Regions from separate parts of the Mesorhizobium sp. AA22 genome, predicted to be linked through region 3. Evidence: riboswitches for the same ligand, from Rfam matches in the RefSeq annotation. Region 3 holds a riboswitch; each other region holds the start of a gene.
The links. Region 3 has a riboswitch for cobalamin ahead of metE (5-methyltetrahydropteroyltriglutamate--homocysteine S-methyltransferase). Riboswitches for the same ligand answer to the same signal wherever they lie in the genome.

Region 1: linked by a shared signal. The riboswitch ahead of A9K68_RS15350 (DUF1636 family protein) and the one ahead of metE (5-methyltetrahydropteroyltriglutamate--homocysteine S-methyltransferase) in region 3 are both predicted to bind cobalamin.
Region 2: linked by a shared signal. The riboswitch ahead of A9K68_RS15550 (CbtB domain-containing protein) and the one ahead of metE (5-methyltetrahydropteroyltriglutamate--homocysteine S-methyltransferase) in region 3 are both predicted to bind cobalamin.
Region 4: linked by a shared signal. The riboswitch ahead of A9K68_RS01630 (aromatic ring-hydroxylating dioxygenase subunit alpha) and the one ahead of metE (5-methyltetrahydropteroyltriglutamate--homocysteine S-methyltransferase) in region 3 are both predicted to bind cobalamin.

The regions. Positions count from the first base shown of each region.
Region 1 covers NZ_CP048406.1:3,166,288-3,170,645, reverse strand. Annotated here, with positions in the region: gene A9K68_RS15360 (NADH-quinone oxidoreductase subunit A) at 1-193, opposite strand, end outside; gene A9K68_RS15355 (winged helix-turn-helix domain-containing protein) at 529-1,728, shown strand; cobalamin riboswitch at 1,758-1,962, shown strand; gene A9K68_RS15350 (DUF1636 family protein) at 2,000-2,434, shown strand; gene cobW (cobalamin biosynthesis protein CobW) at 2,431-3,468, shown strand; gene cobN (cobaltochelatase subunit CobN) at 3,487-4,358, shown strand, end outside.
Region 2 covers NZ_CP048406.1:3,206,868-3,211,225, forward strand. Annotated here, with positions in the region: gene A9K68_RS15535 (DUF1624 domain-containing protein) at 1-895, opposite strand, end outside; gene A9K68_RS15540 (MFS transporter) at 1,253-2,152, shown strand; cobalamin riboswitch at 2,597-2,806, shown strand; gene A9K68_RS15550 (CbtB domain-containing protein) at 2,843-3,022, shown strand; gene A9K68_RS15555 (CbtA family protein) at 3,038-3,814, shown strand; gene cobU (bifunctional adenosylcobinamide kinase/adenosylcobinamide-phosphate guanylyltransferase) at 3,807-4,328, shown strand; gene cobO (cob(I)yrinic acid a,c-diamide adenosyltransferase) at 4,330-4,358, shown strand, end outside.
Region 3 covers NZ_CP048406.1:5,876,991-5,881,348, reverse strand. Annotated here, with positions in the region: partial or broken gene A9K68_RS31985 (IS5/IS1182 family transposase) at 28-178, shown strand; gene metE (5-methyltetrahydropteroyltriglutamate--homocysteine S-methyltransferase) at 317-2,662, opposite strand; cobalamin riboswitch at 2,775-2,976, opposite strand; gene A9K68_RS27985 (adenosine kinase) at 3,364-4,356, opposite strand.
Region 4 covers NZ_CP048406.1:356,328-360,685, reverse strand. Annotated here, with positions in the region: gene A9K68_RS01635 (hybrid-cluster NAD(P)-dependent oxidoreductase) at 3-1,118, opposite strand; gene A9K68_RS01630 (aromatic ring-hydroxylating dioxygenase subunit alpha) at 1,142-2,389, opposite strand; cobalamin riboswitch at 2,603-2,806, opposite strand; gene A9K68_RS01625 (DUF680 domain-containing protein) at 3,327-3,533, shown strand; gene A9K68_RS01620 (DUF680 domain-containing protein) at 3,624-3,848, shown strand; gene A9K68_RS01615 (DUF680 domain-containing protein) at 3,921-4,139, shown strand; gene ugpC (sn-glycerol-3-phosphate ABC transporter ATP-binding protein UgpC) at 4,236-4,358, opposite strand, start outside.

The DNA of each region.
Region 1 (4,358 bases), 2.7 Mb from region 3:
GGTAGAAGCGGATGTCGAACTTCATGCGGGCGTCGTCGAACGAATTGAAGCCGCACTCATAGGCGGAAAGCTTTTCCGGATCTGGGTTGCGGAAGGCCACCAGGAAGGGGGCGGCAAGCAGCGCCAGGCCGACGACCAGCGCCACGCCGATGAACAGGACGATAGGCAGGTACGAACTCAACAATGCGTTCATGCTGCAGCTTTCCGTTGGCGGCCAATCCACTCTGATTACAGCACCGGACCCACTTGCGGAAGCGTGACAGTTTAACCACTGAACCGTTTTAGGAGGCTCTATGCTGCAACGCGGCGAGGGTTAGCGCAGCGCTTTCGGCGAAGCAAGTCAAACCTTGTTCAAAACACGGTGCCTGGACGGCATATCCGGATAAACTGGTCCGATCGCTCCCGTTTGATTTCTTTCAACTTTTACTCCAGTTTTCTCTCCTGACATAGATGCCGCCAAAACCCTGCTAGCATGGCGCGGAATCATCGTCCAAACCTTAGGTCGAACGCCAACAGAGTAACGTCTGCATGAAGGAAAAAATCTCGCTCGCCATGGCCCGGCGCATCGCGCTTGCCGCACAGGGGTTTGCCGACCCTCGCCCTAACAGCACGCCTGATCGCCGCCATCTGGCCCGCGTCCTTGCCCGCACCGGCCTGCTGCAGATCGATTCCGTCAGTGCGGTGGTGCGTGCTCACTATATGCCGCTCTATTCGCGGCTTGGCCCCTACCCGCTTGCGCTGCTCGACAACGCCGCCGTGACGCGCAAGCGCAAAGTCTTCGAATATTGGGCGCATGAGGCCTCCTTTCTGCCGGTCGAGACCTATCCACTGATGCGCTGGCGCATGGAGCGGGCCGAGCGCGGCGAGGAAATGTATAACGGGCTGGCCAAGTGGGGCCGCGAACGCGCCGCCTACATTGAAGACATCTATCGCGAGGTCGTTCAACGCGGCCCGATCGCCGCTTCCGCCCTGGAAGGCCAGAAAGGCTCGGGCGGCTGGTGGGGCTGGAGCGATGCCAAGCACGCTTTCGAATGGCTGTTCTGGGCCGGCCGCATCACCACGGCGTCGCGTCGTGGCTTCGAGCGGCGCTACGATCTGCCGGAGCGAGTGCTGCCGCCTGCGATACTTGCCCTGCCAGTGCCCTCCCCTGAGGATGCGCACCGCGAATTGCTGCGCATTTCCGCCCGCGCCCACGGGGTCGCGACGGCGGGCGACCTGCGCGATTATTTCCGCCTCTCTCCAGCCGACATCAAGGGCCGTATTGAGGAACTGGTCGACGCCGGCGATCTTTTGCCCGTACGCGTCGAAGGCTGGGACAAGCCTGCCTATCTTTACAAGGACGCCCGTTTTCCTCGCAAGGTCGAGGCACGCGCGCTGCTCGCTCCGTTCGATCCGGTCGTCTTCGAGCGGTCGCGCACGGAAAGACTGTTCGACTTCCGCTATCGCATCGAGATCTACACCCCCGTCGAAAAGCGCCAGTACGGCTATTATGTGCTGCCGTTTTTGCTCGGCGAAAGGATCGTGGCTCGCATTGATCTCAAGGCTGACCGCCCCGCCGGCGTGCTGCGCGTCCATGCCGCCTATGCCGAGCCCGGCGCCCCGCCGAAAACCGCCGCCGAACTCTTCGAGGAGTTGAAGCTGATGCAGGGTTGGCTCGGGCTGGAACGCATCGAAGTGACTCCGGCCGGCGACCTGGGTTCGGCTCTCGCCAACATTGCCGCATCGTAGACGTGCGTTGACACGACTGCCTGCACAGGCCTAAATCCAATCCAGACGGTCTCCTCTCGGCAAAGGGAGGAGCCAAGAGGGAATGCGGTGCGAAATCCCGATTTCAAATCCGCGGCTGTCCCCGCAACTGTAAGCGACGAGCCAAGGCCGAAAACCACTGGGACGGTCCCGGGAAGGCGGCACCAAGGCGATGACCCGCGAGCCAGGAGACCTGCCGTCTAGGACATAAGAATCCGATCGCCTGGCGGGTTTTCCGGGCAAGGAGCCTGATTTGGAACGCGACAGCAGTTTTTCGGCTGAGACAGCGGACGTTTTGTCCGGCGATAATGATGCTTTGACCGGCGTCACGGTGATCGTCTGTGACTCTTGCCGTGACGAGACCGGCTCCGATGGCCATCCCCGCGCCGGCGAATTGTTGGCCGAAGACACGCGCCGCGCAGCATCAGGGGAAAATATCCGTATCCGCAGCGTCGAATGCCTCGGCAACTGCAAGCGTCGGCTGAGCGCCGCGATCCTGCGCGACGGCTGCTGGAGCTATGTCTTCGGCGACCTGGTCGTGACCAGCGGCGCCGATCTCGTCGCTGGCGCAAAGCTCTTCGCCACCTCGACGGACGGCCTCATTCCATGGCGCGGCCGCCCCGATTGCCTGAAGCGCGGCCTCGTCGCCCGCATCCCTCCCCTCGACCTTTTGAAGGATCTGACATGACCGCTTCCGTCTCCCGCGTGCCCTGCACCGTCGTCACCGGCTTCCTCGGCGCCGGCAAGACAACGCTGATCCGCCATCTGCTCGAAAACGCCGGGGGCAAGCGGCTGGCCATCATCGTCAACGAGTTCGGCGACATCGGCATCGACGGCGAGATCCTCAAAGGATGCGGCATCGACACCTGCCCCGAGGAGAATATCGTCGAGCTGGCCAATGGTTGCATCTGCTGCACCGTCGCCGACGACTTTGTCCCGGCACTCGACCAGATCCTGTCGCTGACGCCGAAGGTCGACCATATCCTGATCGAAACCTCTGGGCTGGCTCTGCCCAAGCCGCTGGTCAAGGCCTTCCAGTGGCCGTCGGTGAAGAGCCGGGTGACCGTGGACGGCGTCGTCGCCGTGGTCGACGGACCAGCGCTGGCCGAAGGCCGCGTCGCCAACGACATGGACGCCCTGCAGGCGCAGCGCGCGCAGGACGAGACGCTCGACCACGACGACCCGGTCGAGGAGGTGTTCGAGGACCAACTCGCTTGCGCCGACCTGATCATATTGTCGAAGAGCGACTTGATGGACGCCGCCGGTTCGGCCCGCGCCAATGCCATCATCGGCGAGCACACCGCGCGCGCCGTCAAGATCGTGCCGATCTCGCAAGGTAAGGTCGACCCGTCTGTGCTGCTCGGCCTCGGCCTTGCCGTCGAGGACGACATCGAGAACCGCAAGACCCACCACGACGACGAACTCGACCACGAGCATGACGACTTCGATTCCTTCGTCATCGACATTCCGTCGGTCGCCAATCCCGATGAGCTGGCTTTGCGTGTTGCCACGGCGGCGGAGGAAGAGAACGTGCTGCGCGTCAAGGGTTTTGTCGACGTCGGCGGCAAGCCGATGCGGCTGTTGCTGCAGGCTGTCGGTCCGCGCGTCAATCACTATTACGACCGCGCCTGGACCGCTGAGGACGACCGCCGTTCGCGTCTCGTCGTCATCGGTCTGAAAGGGCTGAGCCGCCCGGCCATCGAGCGTATCCTCGCCGGCTGACCCCAGGCACGAGCCGCGATGCACATCCTCACCACAACATCCGCCTCGCTCGACGATCTCGCCGAGCCCGTTGATCTCAGGCAGACGCCTGCGGATGTCGCGGCGCTGTCCTTCACCGACAGCGATCTGGCCGGGCTGGCGGCGGCGTGGAAGGCAGGTGCGGATCGCCTGCCGTCGATGCGGCTGGCGGCTTTGCGTGATCTGCGCCATCCCATGTCCGTCGACCTCTGGATCGACAGCGTCGCCCGCCACGCCAGGGTTATTTTGGTTCGCATTCTCGGCGGCTATGACTGGTGGCGCTATGGCTGCGACCAGCTTGCCTCGACCGCCCGCGCACGCGGCATAAAACTGGCGCTGCTGCCCGGCGAGAGCCACGACGAGGATTTGCGGCTGATCGAATGCTCGACGCTGCCCCGCGAAGAGCTCGACGGTCTGCTCAATTATTTTCGCGAGGGCGGCCCGGCCAACATGACAGCGCTGGTGCATCGGCTGGCCCGGCTGGCGGGATCGGACATGGAGGTCGCGGAGCCGGTCAGCGTGCCGAAGGCGGGCTATTATGAGCCGGGGCGCGGTGTCGTCCCCCTCCCCCTCGAGGGGAAGGTCCGGCCGCAGGCCGGGGGTGGGGTCCTCTCTGAAGTGCGCCGACACCCTGAAGCGCTTCGACAGAAAGAAACGTCGCGCACTGCCGCAACGACCCCACCCGGCCCTGCTGGCCACCCTCCCCTCGAGGGGGAGGGATACGCCGCGCCTGTCATTCCCATCCTGTTCTATCGCTCGATGCTGCTCGCCGCCGATGTCGCGCCCATCGACGCTCTTTTTGAGGCGCTGAGCGCGCGCGGAATGGCCCCCGTCCCCATCTTCGTCTCCAGCCTCAAGGACCCAGCATCGCT
Region 2 (4,358 bases), 2.7 Mb from region 3:
GATCAAGCGTGGCCTCGCCCTCGAGTGTATCGAGCATGCACACACAATAGCTGGAGCAGAACTCCGTGTCGCGCGATTGCTCGCACGATGTCTGGCATTCTTTCAGGAAGGTGACCTGCCTGGTCTCGACCGGTGCCGGCACCACTTGCGAAAGCAGCCAGACCGAGCCGATCAGCACCGGCTGGTGGATCAGATAGAAGGCGAGGCTGTGCCGGCCGATAAAGACCAGCGGATTTGTCCAGCGGCCGGGCGTCAGGCCCGCCAGCCGCGTCAGCAAGCCGGAAGTGAAGGCGAGTTTTGCCGCCGCGATGCCCACAAGCACGGGGCCGAACCATGGAAACAGCGGCACATAATCGTTGGAGCGAGGATTGGTTGCCGACAGGCCGACCCACCACAGGGCCGGATGGTCGAAGATCTCGGACCTGAGGTAGAGCGGCGCGGTGATGACGAAAGCCGCGACAACAAGCGTCAGCAGCGCCGGCAGCCGCAGAAACACCAGGCCGAGCAGGCTGGCGAGCGCGATCTCGTGCAGGATACCGAAGAAGATGAAACTGTCCGGCGTGGCAAGCCTCGTGGCAGCCGATATGGCGAGCGCCGCACCAGCGACCATGGCGAAGCGTTTCCAGAAACCGTTCCAGCGGATCTGTTTGCCATGGGCGAGGAACAGACTGACGCCGACCAGGAACAGGAAGGTCGAAGCGATGCAGCGCGCGTAGAATTTCCACCAGCCGAAGGCGGTCAGACCGGGATCGGTGTAGCCGAAGAATTCGAGATCCCAGGTGAAATGGTAACTCGCCATGGCAAGCAAAGCGACGCCGCGGGCGACGTCGATGGCGATGATGCGCTTCGGCTTCGGTTGATCCTGAACGGATACGGTCAGCGTGTCGATGCTCATGGTCTCGCAATTCTGATTCAGCAAAGCAAGACGACTATCACGATTGGCCCGGACAAAAGAAGGCGGCAACACACGGCCTCGGCTCCGGTTCGCGCCGGCGTCGCATCAAGGCCGGCATTAGAGCGACGTGCGTCCACTTGGACGCACAAAGTTCGCTCTAACGCTTTGAATCTACGCATCGTGCTTTCCGAGAATCGATTCCGATTTCGCGCCGATGCGGTAGGCCAGCGCCGGAAAGCCTTTGGCCGGTTCGCTTTTTGCCGTGAACGGGTCGGTTTCCTGTTACCGACCCTAGGATGGCCACGGCAGATTTGGCGCTCACGTCCTGCTTTGGGCGATTCTGCTTCGGGGACAGCAATGGCTACCCATGTGCGGCAGTTGGTGGGCATGCTTTGCCGCGTGATGGGCGCCAGCGCGTTGTCCATCACGCTCAGCCTCTACATTATGGACCACATCCGCAAGACCGATTTCATGCAGGCCGAATCGCTGCGCATGGCGTGGTCGATGCTCGCCTGGACAAGCGGGCCGACACTCGGCATCTTCCTCTACACGCGTTTTGGCATCTATGCCGCGCATGGCGCGGTCGCCATCTTCGCCATGGCCCTGCTGGCGCTGTTCTGGACCAACCGGCTCGGCGACGATCAGTCGATCCGCCCTGGCAAGACGCGGCCGGCCAATCCGCTCGCCAATATCGGCCGCTTCGTCCCGCAGCCGCGTCTCAGGCTGGCCTGGCTGATCGCCTTCGGCCGCTCCTGCTTCTGGACGACATTTTTCGTCTACGGGCCTTTGTTCATGGTGATCACAGGAGAGGGCGAGCTCGCTGGCGGCCTGCTGGTCTCAGCGGGCAATGCGCTGTTGTTCACGGCCATCTTCTGGGGCAGAGTGGGACAGCGTTTCGGCGGCCGGCGAACCATGACATCAGCCTATTTCGCCCTGTCGGCCATGCTGCTGGCGGCAGGCGCCGTCGGCGAATCCGTGCCGTTTCTTACCGGCGCCTTGCTGCTGTGCGGCGCGCTCTTCGCCATCGCTCTCGACGCGTTGGGCTCGACCGCCTTCATGCGCTCGGTGCGGTTCTATGAAAGGGCTGAGATGGCGGCGGTCTATCGCACCTATCTCGACTTTTCCGAGCTGACACCGCCGTTGGTCTATTCGGTGGTGCTGGCGTTTTTCGGGCTGGGCTCGGTGTTCGCCACGCTCGGCCTGCTGGCGGCGGGCTGCGGTTTTGTCACCTGGCGGTATCTGCCGAAGTCGCTTTGATCGTCAGAATTTTGGTGAAAGCGTTGTATGCCGCTCGCGCACCCAGTTGTGGAAGCGATGCAATTCATATTCCTCGGGCATCAGCATGCGGCCTTGTGGCGCATCGAGCGCAGGCCTTTCTGGTTGATCTCGCAGATATCAGCGTCCTCCTCCAGCACCTGCCTGCCGAAAGCGACGATGTTGTCGATATTAGCCGTTGGATCGGCGAGCTTCGGGGGAAAAAAGCCATTCGGCGGTCAGTTCGGTCTGCTCCGAGCCGAGCGGCACCAATCGCGGCGACGGGCTGGCTGGCCCGCCGAGAGGCGCATTCGCGCTGGTGGCTGGCGGAATTTGGTTTGCCGGACGCGACGATTCTGCCTATAGTCGCAGCTGTCGTCGGTTCCGTTTGGAGCCGCGCATGATCCCGAAACCGGAATCGGTTTCGGAAAGGTCATGCGCAGAGTCTAAGTGTTAGAGCGTCCTTGTGCGTCCATTCGGACGCACGGCGCCCTAAAGGGAATGCGGTGAGGGCGAATTGTTGGCCCAATGCCGTGGCTGCCCCCGCAACTGTGTGCGGTTAGTCCTCTCCATATGCCACTGAAGAGTTTCTTCGGGAAGGTGGGGAAGGGCGTTGATCCGCGAGCCAGGAGACCTGCCGGCGACAGGAAAACTGACTTCTATGCCCTCGGGTGGAGGGCGAAAGGACAAGACATGAATACCGCTTCCGTCTCGCTCGGCACTTCCGTCTCCTCGCAGTCGCGCTTCGTGCAGCTGGCGCTTGCTGCATTTCTCGGCATTTTCGTGATGGGCTTTGTCGGCTTCTCGCATATCGATGCGGTCCACAATGCCGCTCACGACTATCGCCATTCGATGGCGTTCCCCTGCCACTGATGAGGGGCTGACACCATGACACTGTTTCGCAACGTCGTGTTCATCGCGGCGATCGCAGGGCTTGTGGCAGGCGTCGTTCTCGCCTGCATGCAGGCCTATGCCACGGTGCCGCTCATTCTGAAAGCGGAAGTCTACGAACAGGCCGGCGGTGGTCACACGCATGACCATGCCGCGGCGCCGGCTGCGAACGCCGGGGATACGAATGCTATGACCAGCGCGGCGCCAGCGCCGGCCGAAGCTGCCGCCCCGGAAGAGGGGGGCTGGACGCCGGCCGACGGCTTCGAGCGCTTCGCCTTCAATATCGTTGCCAATGTGGTCACCGGCATCGGCTTTGCGCTGATCTTGGTCGCCGCTTCGGAGTTCGCCGGCGGCATCGGCAATTGGCGTCAGGGCCTGTTCTGGGGCTTTGCCGGCTTTGCCGTATTCACGCTGGCTCCGAACCTTGGCCTGCCGCCCGAATTGCCGGCGATGCCGGCGGCCGATCTCACCCAGCGCCAGATCTGGTGGACGGCGACCGTGATGGCGACCGCGGCGGGTCTCGGCCTGCTTGCCTTCCGCAAGTCGTTGCCACTGGCGCTGATTGCCGTAGCGTTGATCGTGGCGCCGCATATCGTCGGCGCGCCGCAGCCCGACAGTTTCGAATCGCCGATCCCAGAAGGCCTGCATCACCAGTTCGTGGTGGCGGTGACGCTGACCAATCTGGTGTTCTGGCTGGTGCTCGGCGGCATCGTCGGCGTGGTGCGTGGCCGCTTGACCGGCACCGCGACCGGCCTACGCGACAGCTTTGCCTGATCGCGTTGCCGGGACGCTGACCCTGGTCATCGGCGGTGCACGCTCCGGCAAGAGCGCGCATGCCGAAAAATTGGCGAGGGCCTGCCCGGCGCCGTGGGCCTATATCGCCACGGCGCAAGCCTATGACGACGAGATGCGCGAACGTATTGCGCTGCATCGGTCGCGGCGCGGCGAGGGCTGGACGACCATCGACGCGCCGCTCGATCTCGTCGGCGCGATCCAGGCGCTGCCTGACGGCCGGCCCGTCCTGATCGACTGCCTGACTTTGTGGCTGACCAATCATATGCTGGCCGAACATGACGTTGAGGCCGAATGCCGAGGGCTGGCGGATGTGCTGTCACGACCGCGCGGGCCGTGGTTCGTGGTTTCCAACGAGGTCGGCCAGGGCATCGTGCCGGACAATGCGTTGGCTCGCCGGTTTCGCGATGCCGCCGGCCGGCTCAACCAGCAAGTCGCGGCAGTGTCCGATACGGTGCTGCTGATGGTGGTGGGGCTGCCGCTCAAGGTGAAGTGACATGGCTGATACTATCGATCCCAAGGACGA
Region 3 (4,358 bases):
TCTCGATGGTGCCGGTGCTCAGGCGGCATCCTCAAGCGTTGGCCCTCGGTGAAGTGTCTGTTGGCCGCTGGCGCCTGTGAGAGGCTGCAGCTCATGGACAAAGCCGTCTTCCTTCATTTCGTGGCGAAATCATCCGTCCTTCGGACGACCAGAAGCGCTTCCAGATCCTGCCCGCCGCTGAGTCGTCGCGCGGACCTTCGGCTGGACGACAAGGGTGGGGGGCCTCGCACGCGTCTTCGAGCAGTGCGCGGCTTTTCGATGCCGTTCCTTCTGCCTTGAATTCGATCCGCGAATCCGCTGGTCACATGTTTGCCGGTCACACTGGCCCAGCGACCTGCGCCCGCTCTTTCTCCCGCAGCGCGCATGCGGCAGCGACCATGTTCATGAGGGCAGGCCGGACCTCCTCCCATTTCCTTGTTTTGAGGCCACAATCCGGATTCACCCACAGTTGGCCGTCCGACAGTCGCGCGCGGGCAAGTTGGGCGAGATGTAAAATTTCGCCGACTTCCGGGATACGTGGTGAGTGAATGTCGTAGACGCCAGGACCGATGTCATTCGGATATTTGGACTTCGTGAAGGCGTCTAGCAGTTCCATTTTGGAGCGCGACGTCTCAATCGAAATCACGTCCGCGTCCAGTTCAGCGATCGAGTCGATGATCTCATTGAACTCAGAATAGCACATGTGGGTGTGAATTTGGGTCGCGTCCGCTACACCCGTTGAAGCGAGCCGGAAGCATTCGACAGCCCAGCCGAGATAATGTTTCCAGTCGGACTTCCGCAGGGGCAAGCCTTCGCGAAACGCGGCCTCATCGATCTGGATCACCCTTGCGCCAGCTCTTTCCAGGTCGGCCACTTCATCGCGGATGGCGAGCGCGATTTGGCGGCAGACCTCGGCGCGGGGTACGTCGTCGCGCACAAAAGACCAGTTAAGAATGGTCACTGGGCCTGTGAGCATGCCCTTTACCGGCTTTTTCGTCAGCGACTGGGCAAATTGCCACCAGAGGACCGTCATCGGATTGGGCCGCGATACGTCGCCGAAGATGATGGGAGGGCGCACGAGCCGGGAGCCGTAACTTTGCACCCAGCCATGCTGGGTGAAGGCGAGGCCGGACAGCTGCTCGCCGAAATGCTGCACCATGTCGTGTCGTTCGAACTCGCCGTGTACCAGCACGTCCAGCCCGATCTCCTCCTGCCAACGCACAGCCGCCTCAGTCTCCTTCTTCAGGAAGGCCTGGTAGTCGACATAGCTCAGCCGGCCCTTCGCGTGAGCGGAGCGCGCCCTGCGCACCTCGGGCGTCTGCGGGAAGGACCCGATGGTCGTCGTCGGGAACGGCGGCAGGCGGAGCGTGTCGGCCTGGACTCTCGAGCGCTTGGCAAATGCGCTCTTTCGTTGCTTCATGACGCCGTCAATGCTGCTAATTCGACCGTGGACGAGCGGATCATGGACCTTTGTAGACATTGCGCGCGCGGCGGCCGCCTCGGCAGAAGCTTTCAGTGAGCCTGCTACGGCCTCCCTGCCTTCGGATAAGGCTTGGGCCAGCACGAGCAGCTCTTCAGTCTTCTGGGCGGCGAATGCCAGCCACGAACTGACGTCCACATCCAGCGCGGTCTCCATCCGCAGGTCCATCGGCACATGAAGCATCGAGCAGGAAGGCGCAATCTCGACGCGATCCAGCGGCCAGCCGGCAACGACCGGCTTGATGCGGTCGAGAATGGCAGCCAGGTTCGCGCGCCAGACGTTGCGGCCGTCGATCAAGCCAAGTGAGAGCACCAGATCCTTCGGTGCGAGCCGACCAACCGTCTCCAACTGCTCGGGAGCGCGCACGAGATCGAGATGTAGGCCCGCCAGGCGCAGCGAAAGCGTGGTCTCGAGATTGTCCCCGAGCGGCCCGAAATAGGTAGCCAGCATAATTTTCAACTTGGGCGCGGCTTTCGACAGCTGGCCATAGGTGAATTCGAAGGCAGCTCGTTCGATCGGGTTAAGATCGAGCACAAGCGCCGGCTCATCAATCTGCACCCAGTCCGCCCCCGAGAGCTCCAGCGTCCGCAGGAGTTGCTCGTAGACGGGCAGCAGCCGCGGTAGGAGCGCTATCGGATCGAAACCCTGGCCGGGAGACTTCGCCAGCTTGAGGAAGGTGACCGGTCCAAGGATGACCGGGCGTGTATGGATGCCAAGCTCTTTTGCCTCCAGAAAGTGATCGACTGGGTTCGTCGACGAGAGCGCGAATGTCTGATCCTGGCTCAGCTCCGGCACGATGTAGTGGTAGTTAGTGTCGAACCATTTGGTCATTTCCATCGCGGTTACGCGCTGCCCCTGAACTGCATGCCCGTGACTGGCGTGTCCACAACCCGCAGTATCGCCTTGCGTCCCGCGCGCCATCGCGAAGTAGATGTCGAGCGGGACCTCGCCGCCCGTCCAGCCGTAACGAGCTGGCACGGCGCCGACCATTGCTGCGGTGTCGAGCACATGGTCATACAGTGAGAAGTCGTTCGACGGGATTTTCGACACGCCGCGGTCGTGCTGCTCGCTCCAGCTGGCGGCACGGAGTGCCTTCGCCGTCGACAGAAGGTTGGCAGCAGAAGATTTTCCGGACCAGTAGCTTTCGAGCGCGAATTTCAGTTCTCGCCGGCGACCGACACGCGGCATGCCAAGCGTTGCTATGGGAACTTGCTGGGAGACATTCATCCCACCCCCGATGGTTGCGGCGGGGACAAGGAAGGCGCTAGCAGGCCGGCATAAACGCCGAGCTGCCGCGGCCACCAGACACCCCGCCCGTGACGTTGTTTACCGTGGCAGGTCTCCTGGCTCGCGGGTCACAGCCTCTGCCCCGTCTTCCCGGGGCAGTTCGCCCCAGTGACATTGATGGGTCTGGCTCGCCGCTTACAGTTGCGGGGGCAGCGCCGGCATTGCACCGGCTTCCCTCTTAGCTCTGCTACGGCAACGCCTAGCGGAGAACCACGACACGCGGACAATCGCAGCAGCCCGCTTTGTTGTCAATGAGGTATAAAGAAATGTTTATGTGTTTATGTGAACTGTTCACCTGCGGCTCCCAATTCGGAGGTCGCCGTAGAGCTGAGCCTTCTGCGCCACTCTCCGGTGTGCGCAGGCTGTGCCTGGCCGCTCGGGCTATCTGCCATTTGTACGATCCCGTCCCAAAACGACTTCGTCAAAAATGGCGCGTGTTGGCCATTCATGATCGGGCAGTACTGGCCCGAAGTGCGACAACGTTCCTGAGCCTCAACAACCAGAAATTTGGAGAAAAACCGCCATCCTTCTCGGACTGGTACGCGTTCGATTTACACGCGCTCGTCTGGACAGCCTGCACAACAGGAAGGTGGGCAACACGTGGCGGAAATGCCGCCCTACAGCGAACCCGCCTGTTCAGCCTCGCGGCGCAAATTCTGCCGGGGTCTGGGGCCGATCTGCTGGATCACCAATCCGGCCGCCAGTGAGCCAAGGTCGCCGCAGGTCTGCAGGTCGCGGCCTTGCGTGTAGCCATGCAGGAAGCCGGCGGCATAGAGATCGCCGGCGCCTGTCGTGTCAACCAGTTCCTTGATCGCGGTCGCCTTGATCACCACGGTCTCGCCGCCGCGCACGATCACCGAGCCCTTTTCAGAACAGGTCACGGCGGCGATCCTGCAATCCGTGCGGATCTGCGCCAGTGCCTCGTCGAACGAGGCGGTCTGGTACAGCGACTTGATCTCGTGGCTGTTGGCAAACACGATGTCGACGGTGCCCGAGCGCATCAGCTCCAGAAACTCCTCGCGGTAGCGGTCGACGCAGAACGAATCCGACAATGTCATCGACACTTCGCGCCCGGCTGCGTGGGCGAGCTTCGCCGTCTGCCGGAACGCTTCCTTGGCGCGCGGCGGGTCCCACAGATAGCCCTCGAAATAGGTAACGGCGGCGCCCGACGCCTTGTCCGCCTCGACATCCTCCGGACCGAGCTCGACGCAAGCGCCGAGATAGGTGTTCATCGAGCGCTCGCCGTCCGGCGTGACGAAGATCATCGAGCGCGCCGTCGGCGGTTCGCCATTGAGCGGCCTGGTGTCGAAGGCGACGCCCTGGGCGTGCATGTCATGGGCGTAGATCTCGCCGAGCGTGTCATTCGAGACCTTGCCGAAGAAGGCGGCGCGGCCGCCGAAGCTGGCGACGCCCGCCGCCGTGTTGCCGGCGCTGCCGCCGGAGGCTTCGATGGCCGGGCCCATGCGGCTGTAGAGCAGCTCGGCGCGCCTCATGTCGATCAAATTCATCGCGCCCTTGATGATGCCGTTCGTCTCAAGGAATGCCTCGTCGCACTGGGCGATGATGTCGACAATGGCATTACCGATACAAAGCACGTCATAGTCCAGCATCT
Region 4 (4,358 bases), 1.1 Mb from region 3:
GGTCAGGCGTCGATTTCGAGCGCCGTCAGTGGCTTCGAACAGCAGGCAAGGATGAAGCCGTCGTCGATCTCGTGATCGAGGATGCCGCCATTGTGGCTCATCTCGACTGTGCCCGAGACCTTTTTCACCTTGCAGGTTCCACACAGGCCGAACTCGCAAGCCGCTGGGATGCGCACGCCCGAAGCGCGCGCCGTCTGCAGCACGGTCTGGCCGGCAACGCAGTCGGCATCGACATCCGAAAGCGAAAAGCGGATCGGCGTTGCGGCCTCGGCAGGTGTCTCGACCCCGCCCTCTGCCGGCCCACCCTTTGCCGGTGATGTGAACGGGGCCAGTATTTCCTCCACCACTGGGGCCGCAAAGCTCTCCTGATGATAGTTGGCCATGTCGAAATCGGCCGCCTCAAGCATCTGCCGCACGGCGCGCATGAACGGGTCGGGACCACAGCAGAAAATTTCGCGCTCGCGAAAATCGGGCGCCAGCAGCGGCAGCCGTATCGCGTCGATCCGGCCCATATGGCCGAACCAGCCCTCGCGGCTGGAGCGCTCCTCGATCATGAAGCCAAGCGTTAGGCCCGGCATGCGGCTGCCGAGCAGTTCGAGTTCCTTGCGGAAGATGATCTCCTCGGGCTTTCGTGCGCAGTTGACGAAGCCGACATCTGTCCATGGCGCACAGTCGTTCAGCCAGCGCAGCATTGACATCATCGGCGTCACGCCGGAGCCGGCCGAAATGAACAGATACTTGGCCGCGGGGTAGCTGTGCAGCGAAAAGTCGCCGGTCGGCCCATAGGCTTTCACGTGAACGCCGGGTTTTAGATTGTCGAACATCCAGCGTGTGCCGAGGCTGCCGGCCTGGGCTTTCACCGTCACCGCGATCGAGAACGGCCGCGACGGCGAGGACGACAGCGTATAGGTCCGCATCAGCGGGCCGTCAGTGGTCGGCAGTTCCAGCGTCACGAACTGCCCCGGTCTGTAGCGGAACCAGGTCTGGTTGTCGGAGCGGAAGGTGAAGGTCTTCACGTCAGGCGCCTCGTCGCTGACGCCGATCACTTCCAGCACCTGGAGCCTGTCGTTCCAAGGCGCCATCTCGTCGAGATGGCGGTAGAGCCCGAGATCCGTCATCGCGTTCATACCCTTGACCTTTCTCAGGCGACGCTGCGCAACGCCGGCCGGCCGTCCTCGGCAAGGCGCGGCCCGATGAAGGAGGCGTACCATTCGACGAACTGGATGACGCCGCCCTCATGCAGTTCAGAATAGGGGCCGGGCTCATAGGCCGGCGACAGGATGCCGAAGGCGTTTTCCTCGACGATGCGGCGGTCCTGATCGTTGGTCTCGGTCCAGACGTGGGTGAGTTCGGCGAGATCGTAATCGACGCCTTCGATCGCGTCCTTGTGGACGAGCCATTTGGTGGTGACGGCCGTTTCCGTGGCGCTGATCGGCAGCACGCGGAAGGTGACGGCATGGTCGCCGAGGATGTGGTTCCAGGTCGTCGGATAGTGATAGAGCAGCAGCGAGCCGATGCGCTCGGTCGAAACGCTGTCGGAAAGGTTCTTCTTCACCGCGCGTCTTCCCGTCATCGTGTAGCTGACGGCATCGCGCAGCAGCGGCGCGCGGGTGGCACGATACTGCCCGGCCGGATCGATGCGGAACTTGCTCGGCAAGCCCGCCGCCTCGCATTTCGCCCAGTGCATGAGCATCTCCGGATCGCTATCGGCGCCCTGCACGCCAGTCACGGTCGGCGCTTCCGGGAATGTCTTGCACAGTTCCGGATGGTTGCCGGCGCAATGGTAGCACTCGCGGTTGTTTTCCCAGACGAGCTTCCAGTTGCCCTTCTCGACGATGGTCGATTCGAAGGCGATTTTTGCGTCGCGCAGCCGGTGCGGCAGGAGGTAAGGCTCGATCATGGCGCGCATCGGCGCGAAATCGGCGGGCTCCTTGGCCAGGCAGATGAAGATGTAGCCGCCAACGCTTTCGCAAGCCACCGGCTTCAGGCTGAACTGGCTCTTGTCGAAGCCGTCCGCCATCTGCCTTGCGAACAAAAGCCGGCCATCCAGCCCGTAGGTCCACTGGTGATAGGGGCAGACGAGCTTCGCCGCCGTGCCTTTGTCGGCGTTGCAGACGCGGCTGCCGCGATGCCGGCAGGAATTGTGGAAGGCATTGATCCTGCCTTGCTGGTCGCGGACCAGCACGACCGGATCGTCGCCGATCTGGGCAGTGATGTAGCTGCCCGGCTTCGGCAACTCGCAATCGTGGCCGATGAACAGCCAGTCGCGATACCAGATCAGCTCCATGTCGAGCTTGAAGAAATCGGCATCGGTATAGAAGGGCTGCTCGAGCGAATAGCCTGCCCTGCGGCCGTGCAAGAGCCTCAGCATGTCGTTGCGCGCATCCATGTCCTGTCCTTATAGCCGTCGCATCGGCCCGAAATCGGAATCGATTTCGGAAAGCACGATGCGCAATTCAAAGTCTTGGAGCGTGTTTTGTACGTCCAAAGGGACGCACGTCGCTCCAAAGACTGAACTGGTGGTGATGGAGGAAGGATCGCTCGCAGGCCGGCGACAGGCCAGACATGCATCATCCACCTCTTGACCGCCCACCGCGATCAGTCGTGTCTAGAAATCTCGGGCTGGTTTCCGGGCTCTGGAGTGTCCTTGCGGACTCATCGCGACACCTTCCCAGGCTTGTGGCCCAGTGGTCTCCCGTTGCGACTTGAACTCCACCACCGTTGCGGGGGCAGCGCCGGGTTCTGACCGGCTTCCCAATTCTCCGCTTCGTCGTCACCAAGCGGCACCTGAGTTGCCGTGATCTAATCATGACGGCTGGCTGACTGCCGGCATGAAAGCGACATCGTATCCATGCGGCGCGACACGGCGGCGAAACCCTGTGGGCCGGGATTTGAGGGGGGATGAATTTGCACCCGGCTGCGAGCGCTGCCGGTTCTGAAAGCACGCCGGATTTAACCATTGCAGGGCGCCTAAATGGTTAACGATTCGACAACAACTCAGCACCGGCTTTTTAAGCCGCATCTAAATCGAACCGAACGGTTCGTTTCTGATGACAATGCGTGCATGACGCTGTGAACGCAGGTCCGGCAATTCGTCAAATGGTCGAATGGCGCCTTTGGCATAAACCTCTGAAACAAAACATAAAATAACACTACTGGAAGCATCTGGTACAATTTCAAGGTGTAGATTCTTGGTCCACACGGAACAACTTAGTGATTGGAATCCGCCGAATGGCCTTCCCACATCGGGGCTGTCCGAACGACGCGAATTCCTCCCAAGACACGCCGCTAGACGGACGGAAAATTAAGATACTGGAGTACCAAAAATGAAAAAGATTGCTCTTACTGCCGTCGCCGTTCTGGCCATCACCGGCAGCGCCTTTGCTGGCAGCGACCATTATGCGTCCAACGGCGCCAACCAGCCGGCCGCTGCGGTCGACAACAGCTCGTATACGGCTTCCATTCAGAAGCCGGCTCACGCTGAAAAGCCCGTTGTCCAGGGCGCTGACCGCAACCTTTTCGGCAACAATTAACAGCTGATCCCAAACAGCAGAGCGGCGTTGTCTTTCATAAAGACCGCGGCCGCCGCGCTGAGGCGATACGACAATTCAGGAGTACTAGAAATGAAGAAGATCATTCTTGCCGCCGCCGCCATTCTGGCCGTCTCCGGAAGCGCTTTTGCCGGCAGCGACAATTTTGGATCGAACGGCGCCAACCAGCCGGCCGCTGCGGTCGACAACAGCTCGTACACGGCTTCGATTCAGAATTCGGCTTCGACGCAGAAGCCGGTTCCGGCTGACGAGAAGCCCGTCCACGGCAGCGACCGTAACCTCTTCGGCAACAACTAGTGTCGATCCCAACAGCAGCGGCGGCATTTGCCCGCCGCGCTGGTGGAACACGAAAAATCCAGGAGTACTGAAATGACGAAGATTGTTCTTGCGACCGCCGCCGTTCTGGCCGTCGCCGGCAGCGCATTTGCCGGTAGCGACAATTATGGATCGAACGGCGCCAACCAACCGGCCGTTGCGGTCGACAGCTCGTACACGGCTTCGACCCAGAATTCGGCCCCGCCGCAGAATCCGGTTCCGGCTGACGAGAAGCCTGTCCACGGCAGCGACCGCAACCTGTTCGGCCGCTAACAGCGACCTGAACGCACAAGAGCGGCGGGCTTTGCCCGCCGCTCTTGTTTTTTGCCTTCGCCAAACTGCCTGTATCCAGCAGTTAGGCCGCCGGCCTCAGGCTGCCCTTGCTTCCGCTTTGTGGAGTGTGAAGGAATGTCCGTCGGCATCGAAAATATGCAGGTCGCCGGCATCGGCATTCAACCGCAGCGCAGCACCCCGCTTGACCTCGACATTGCC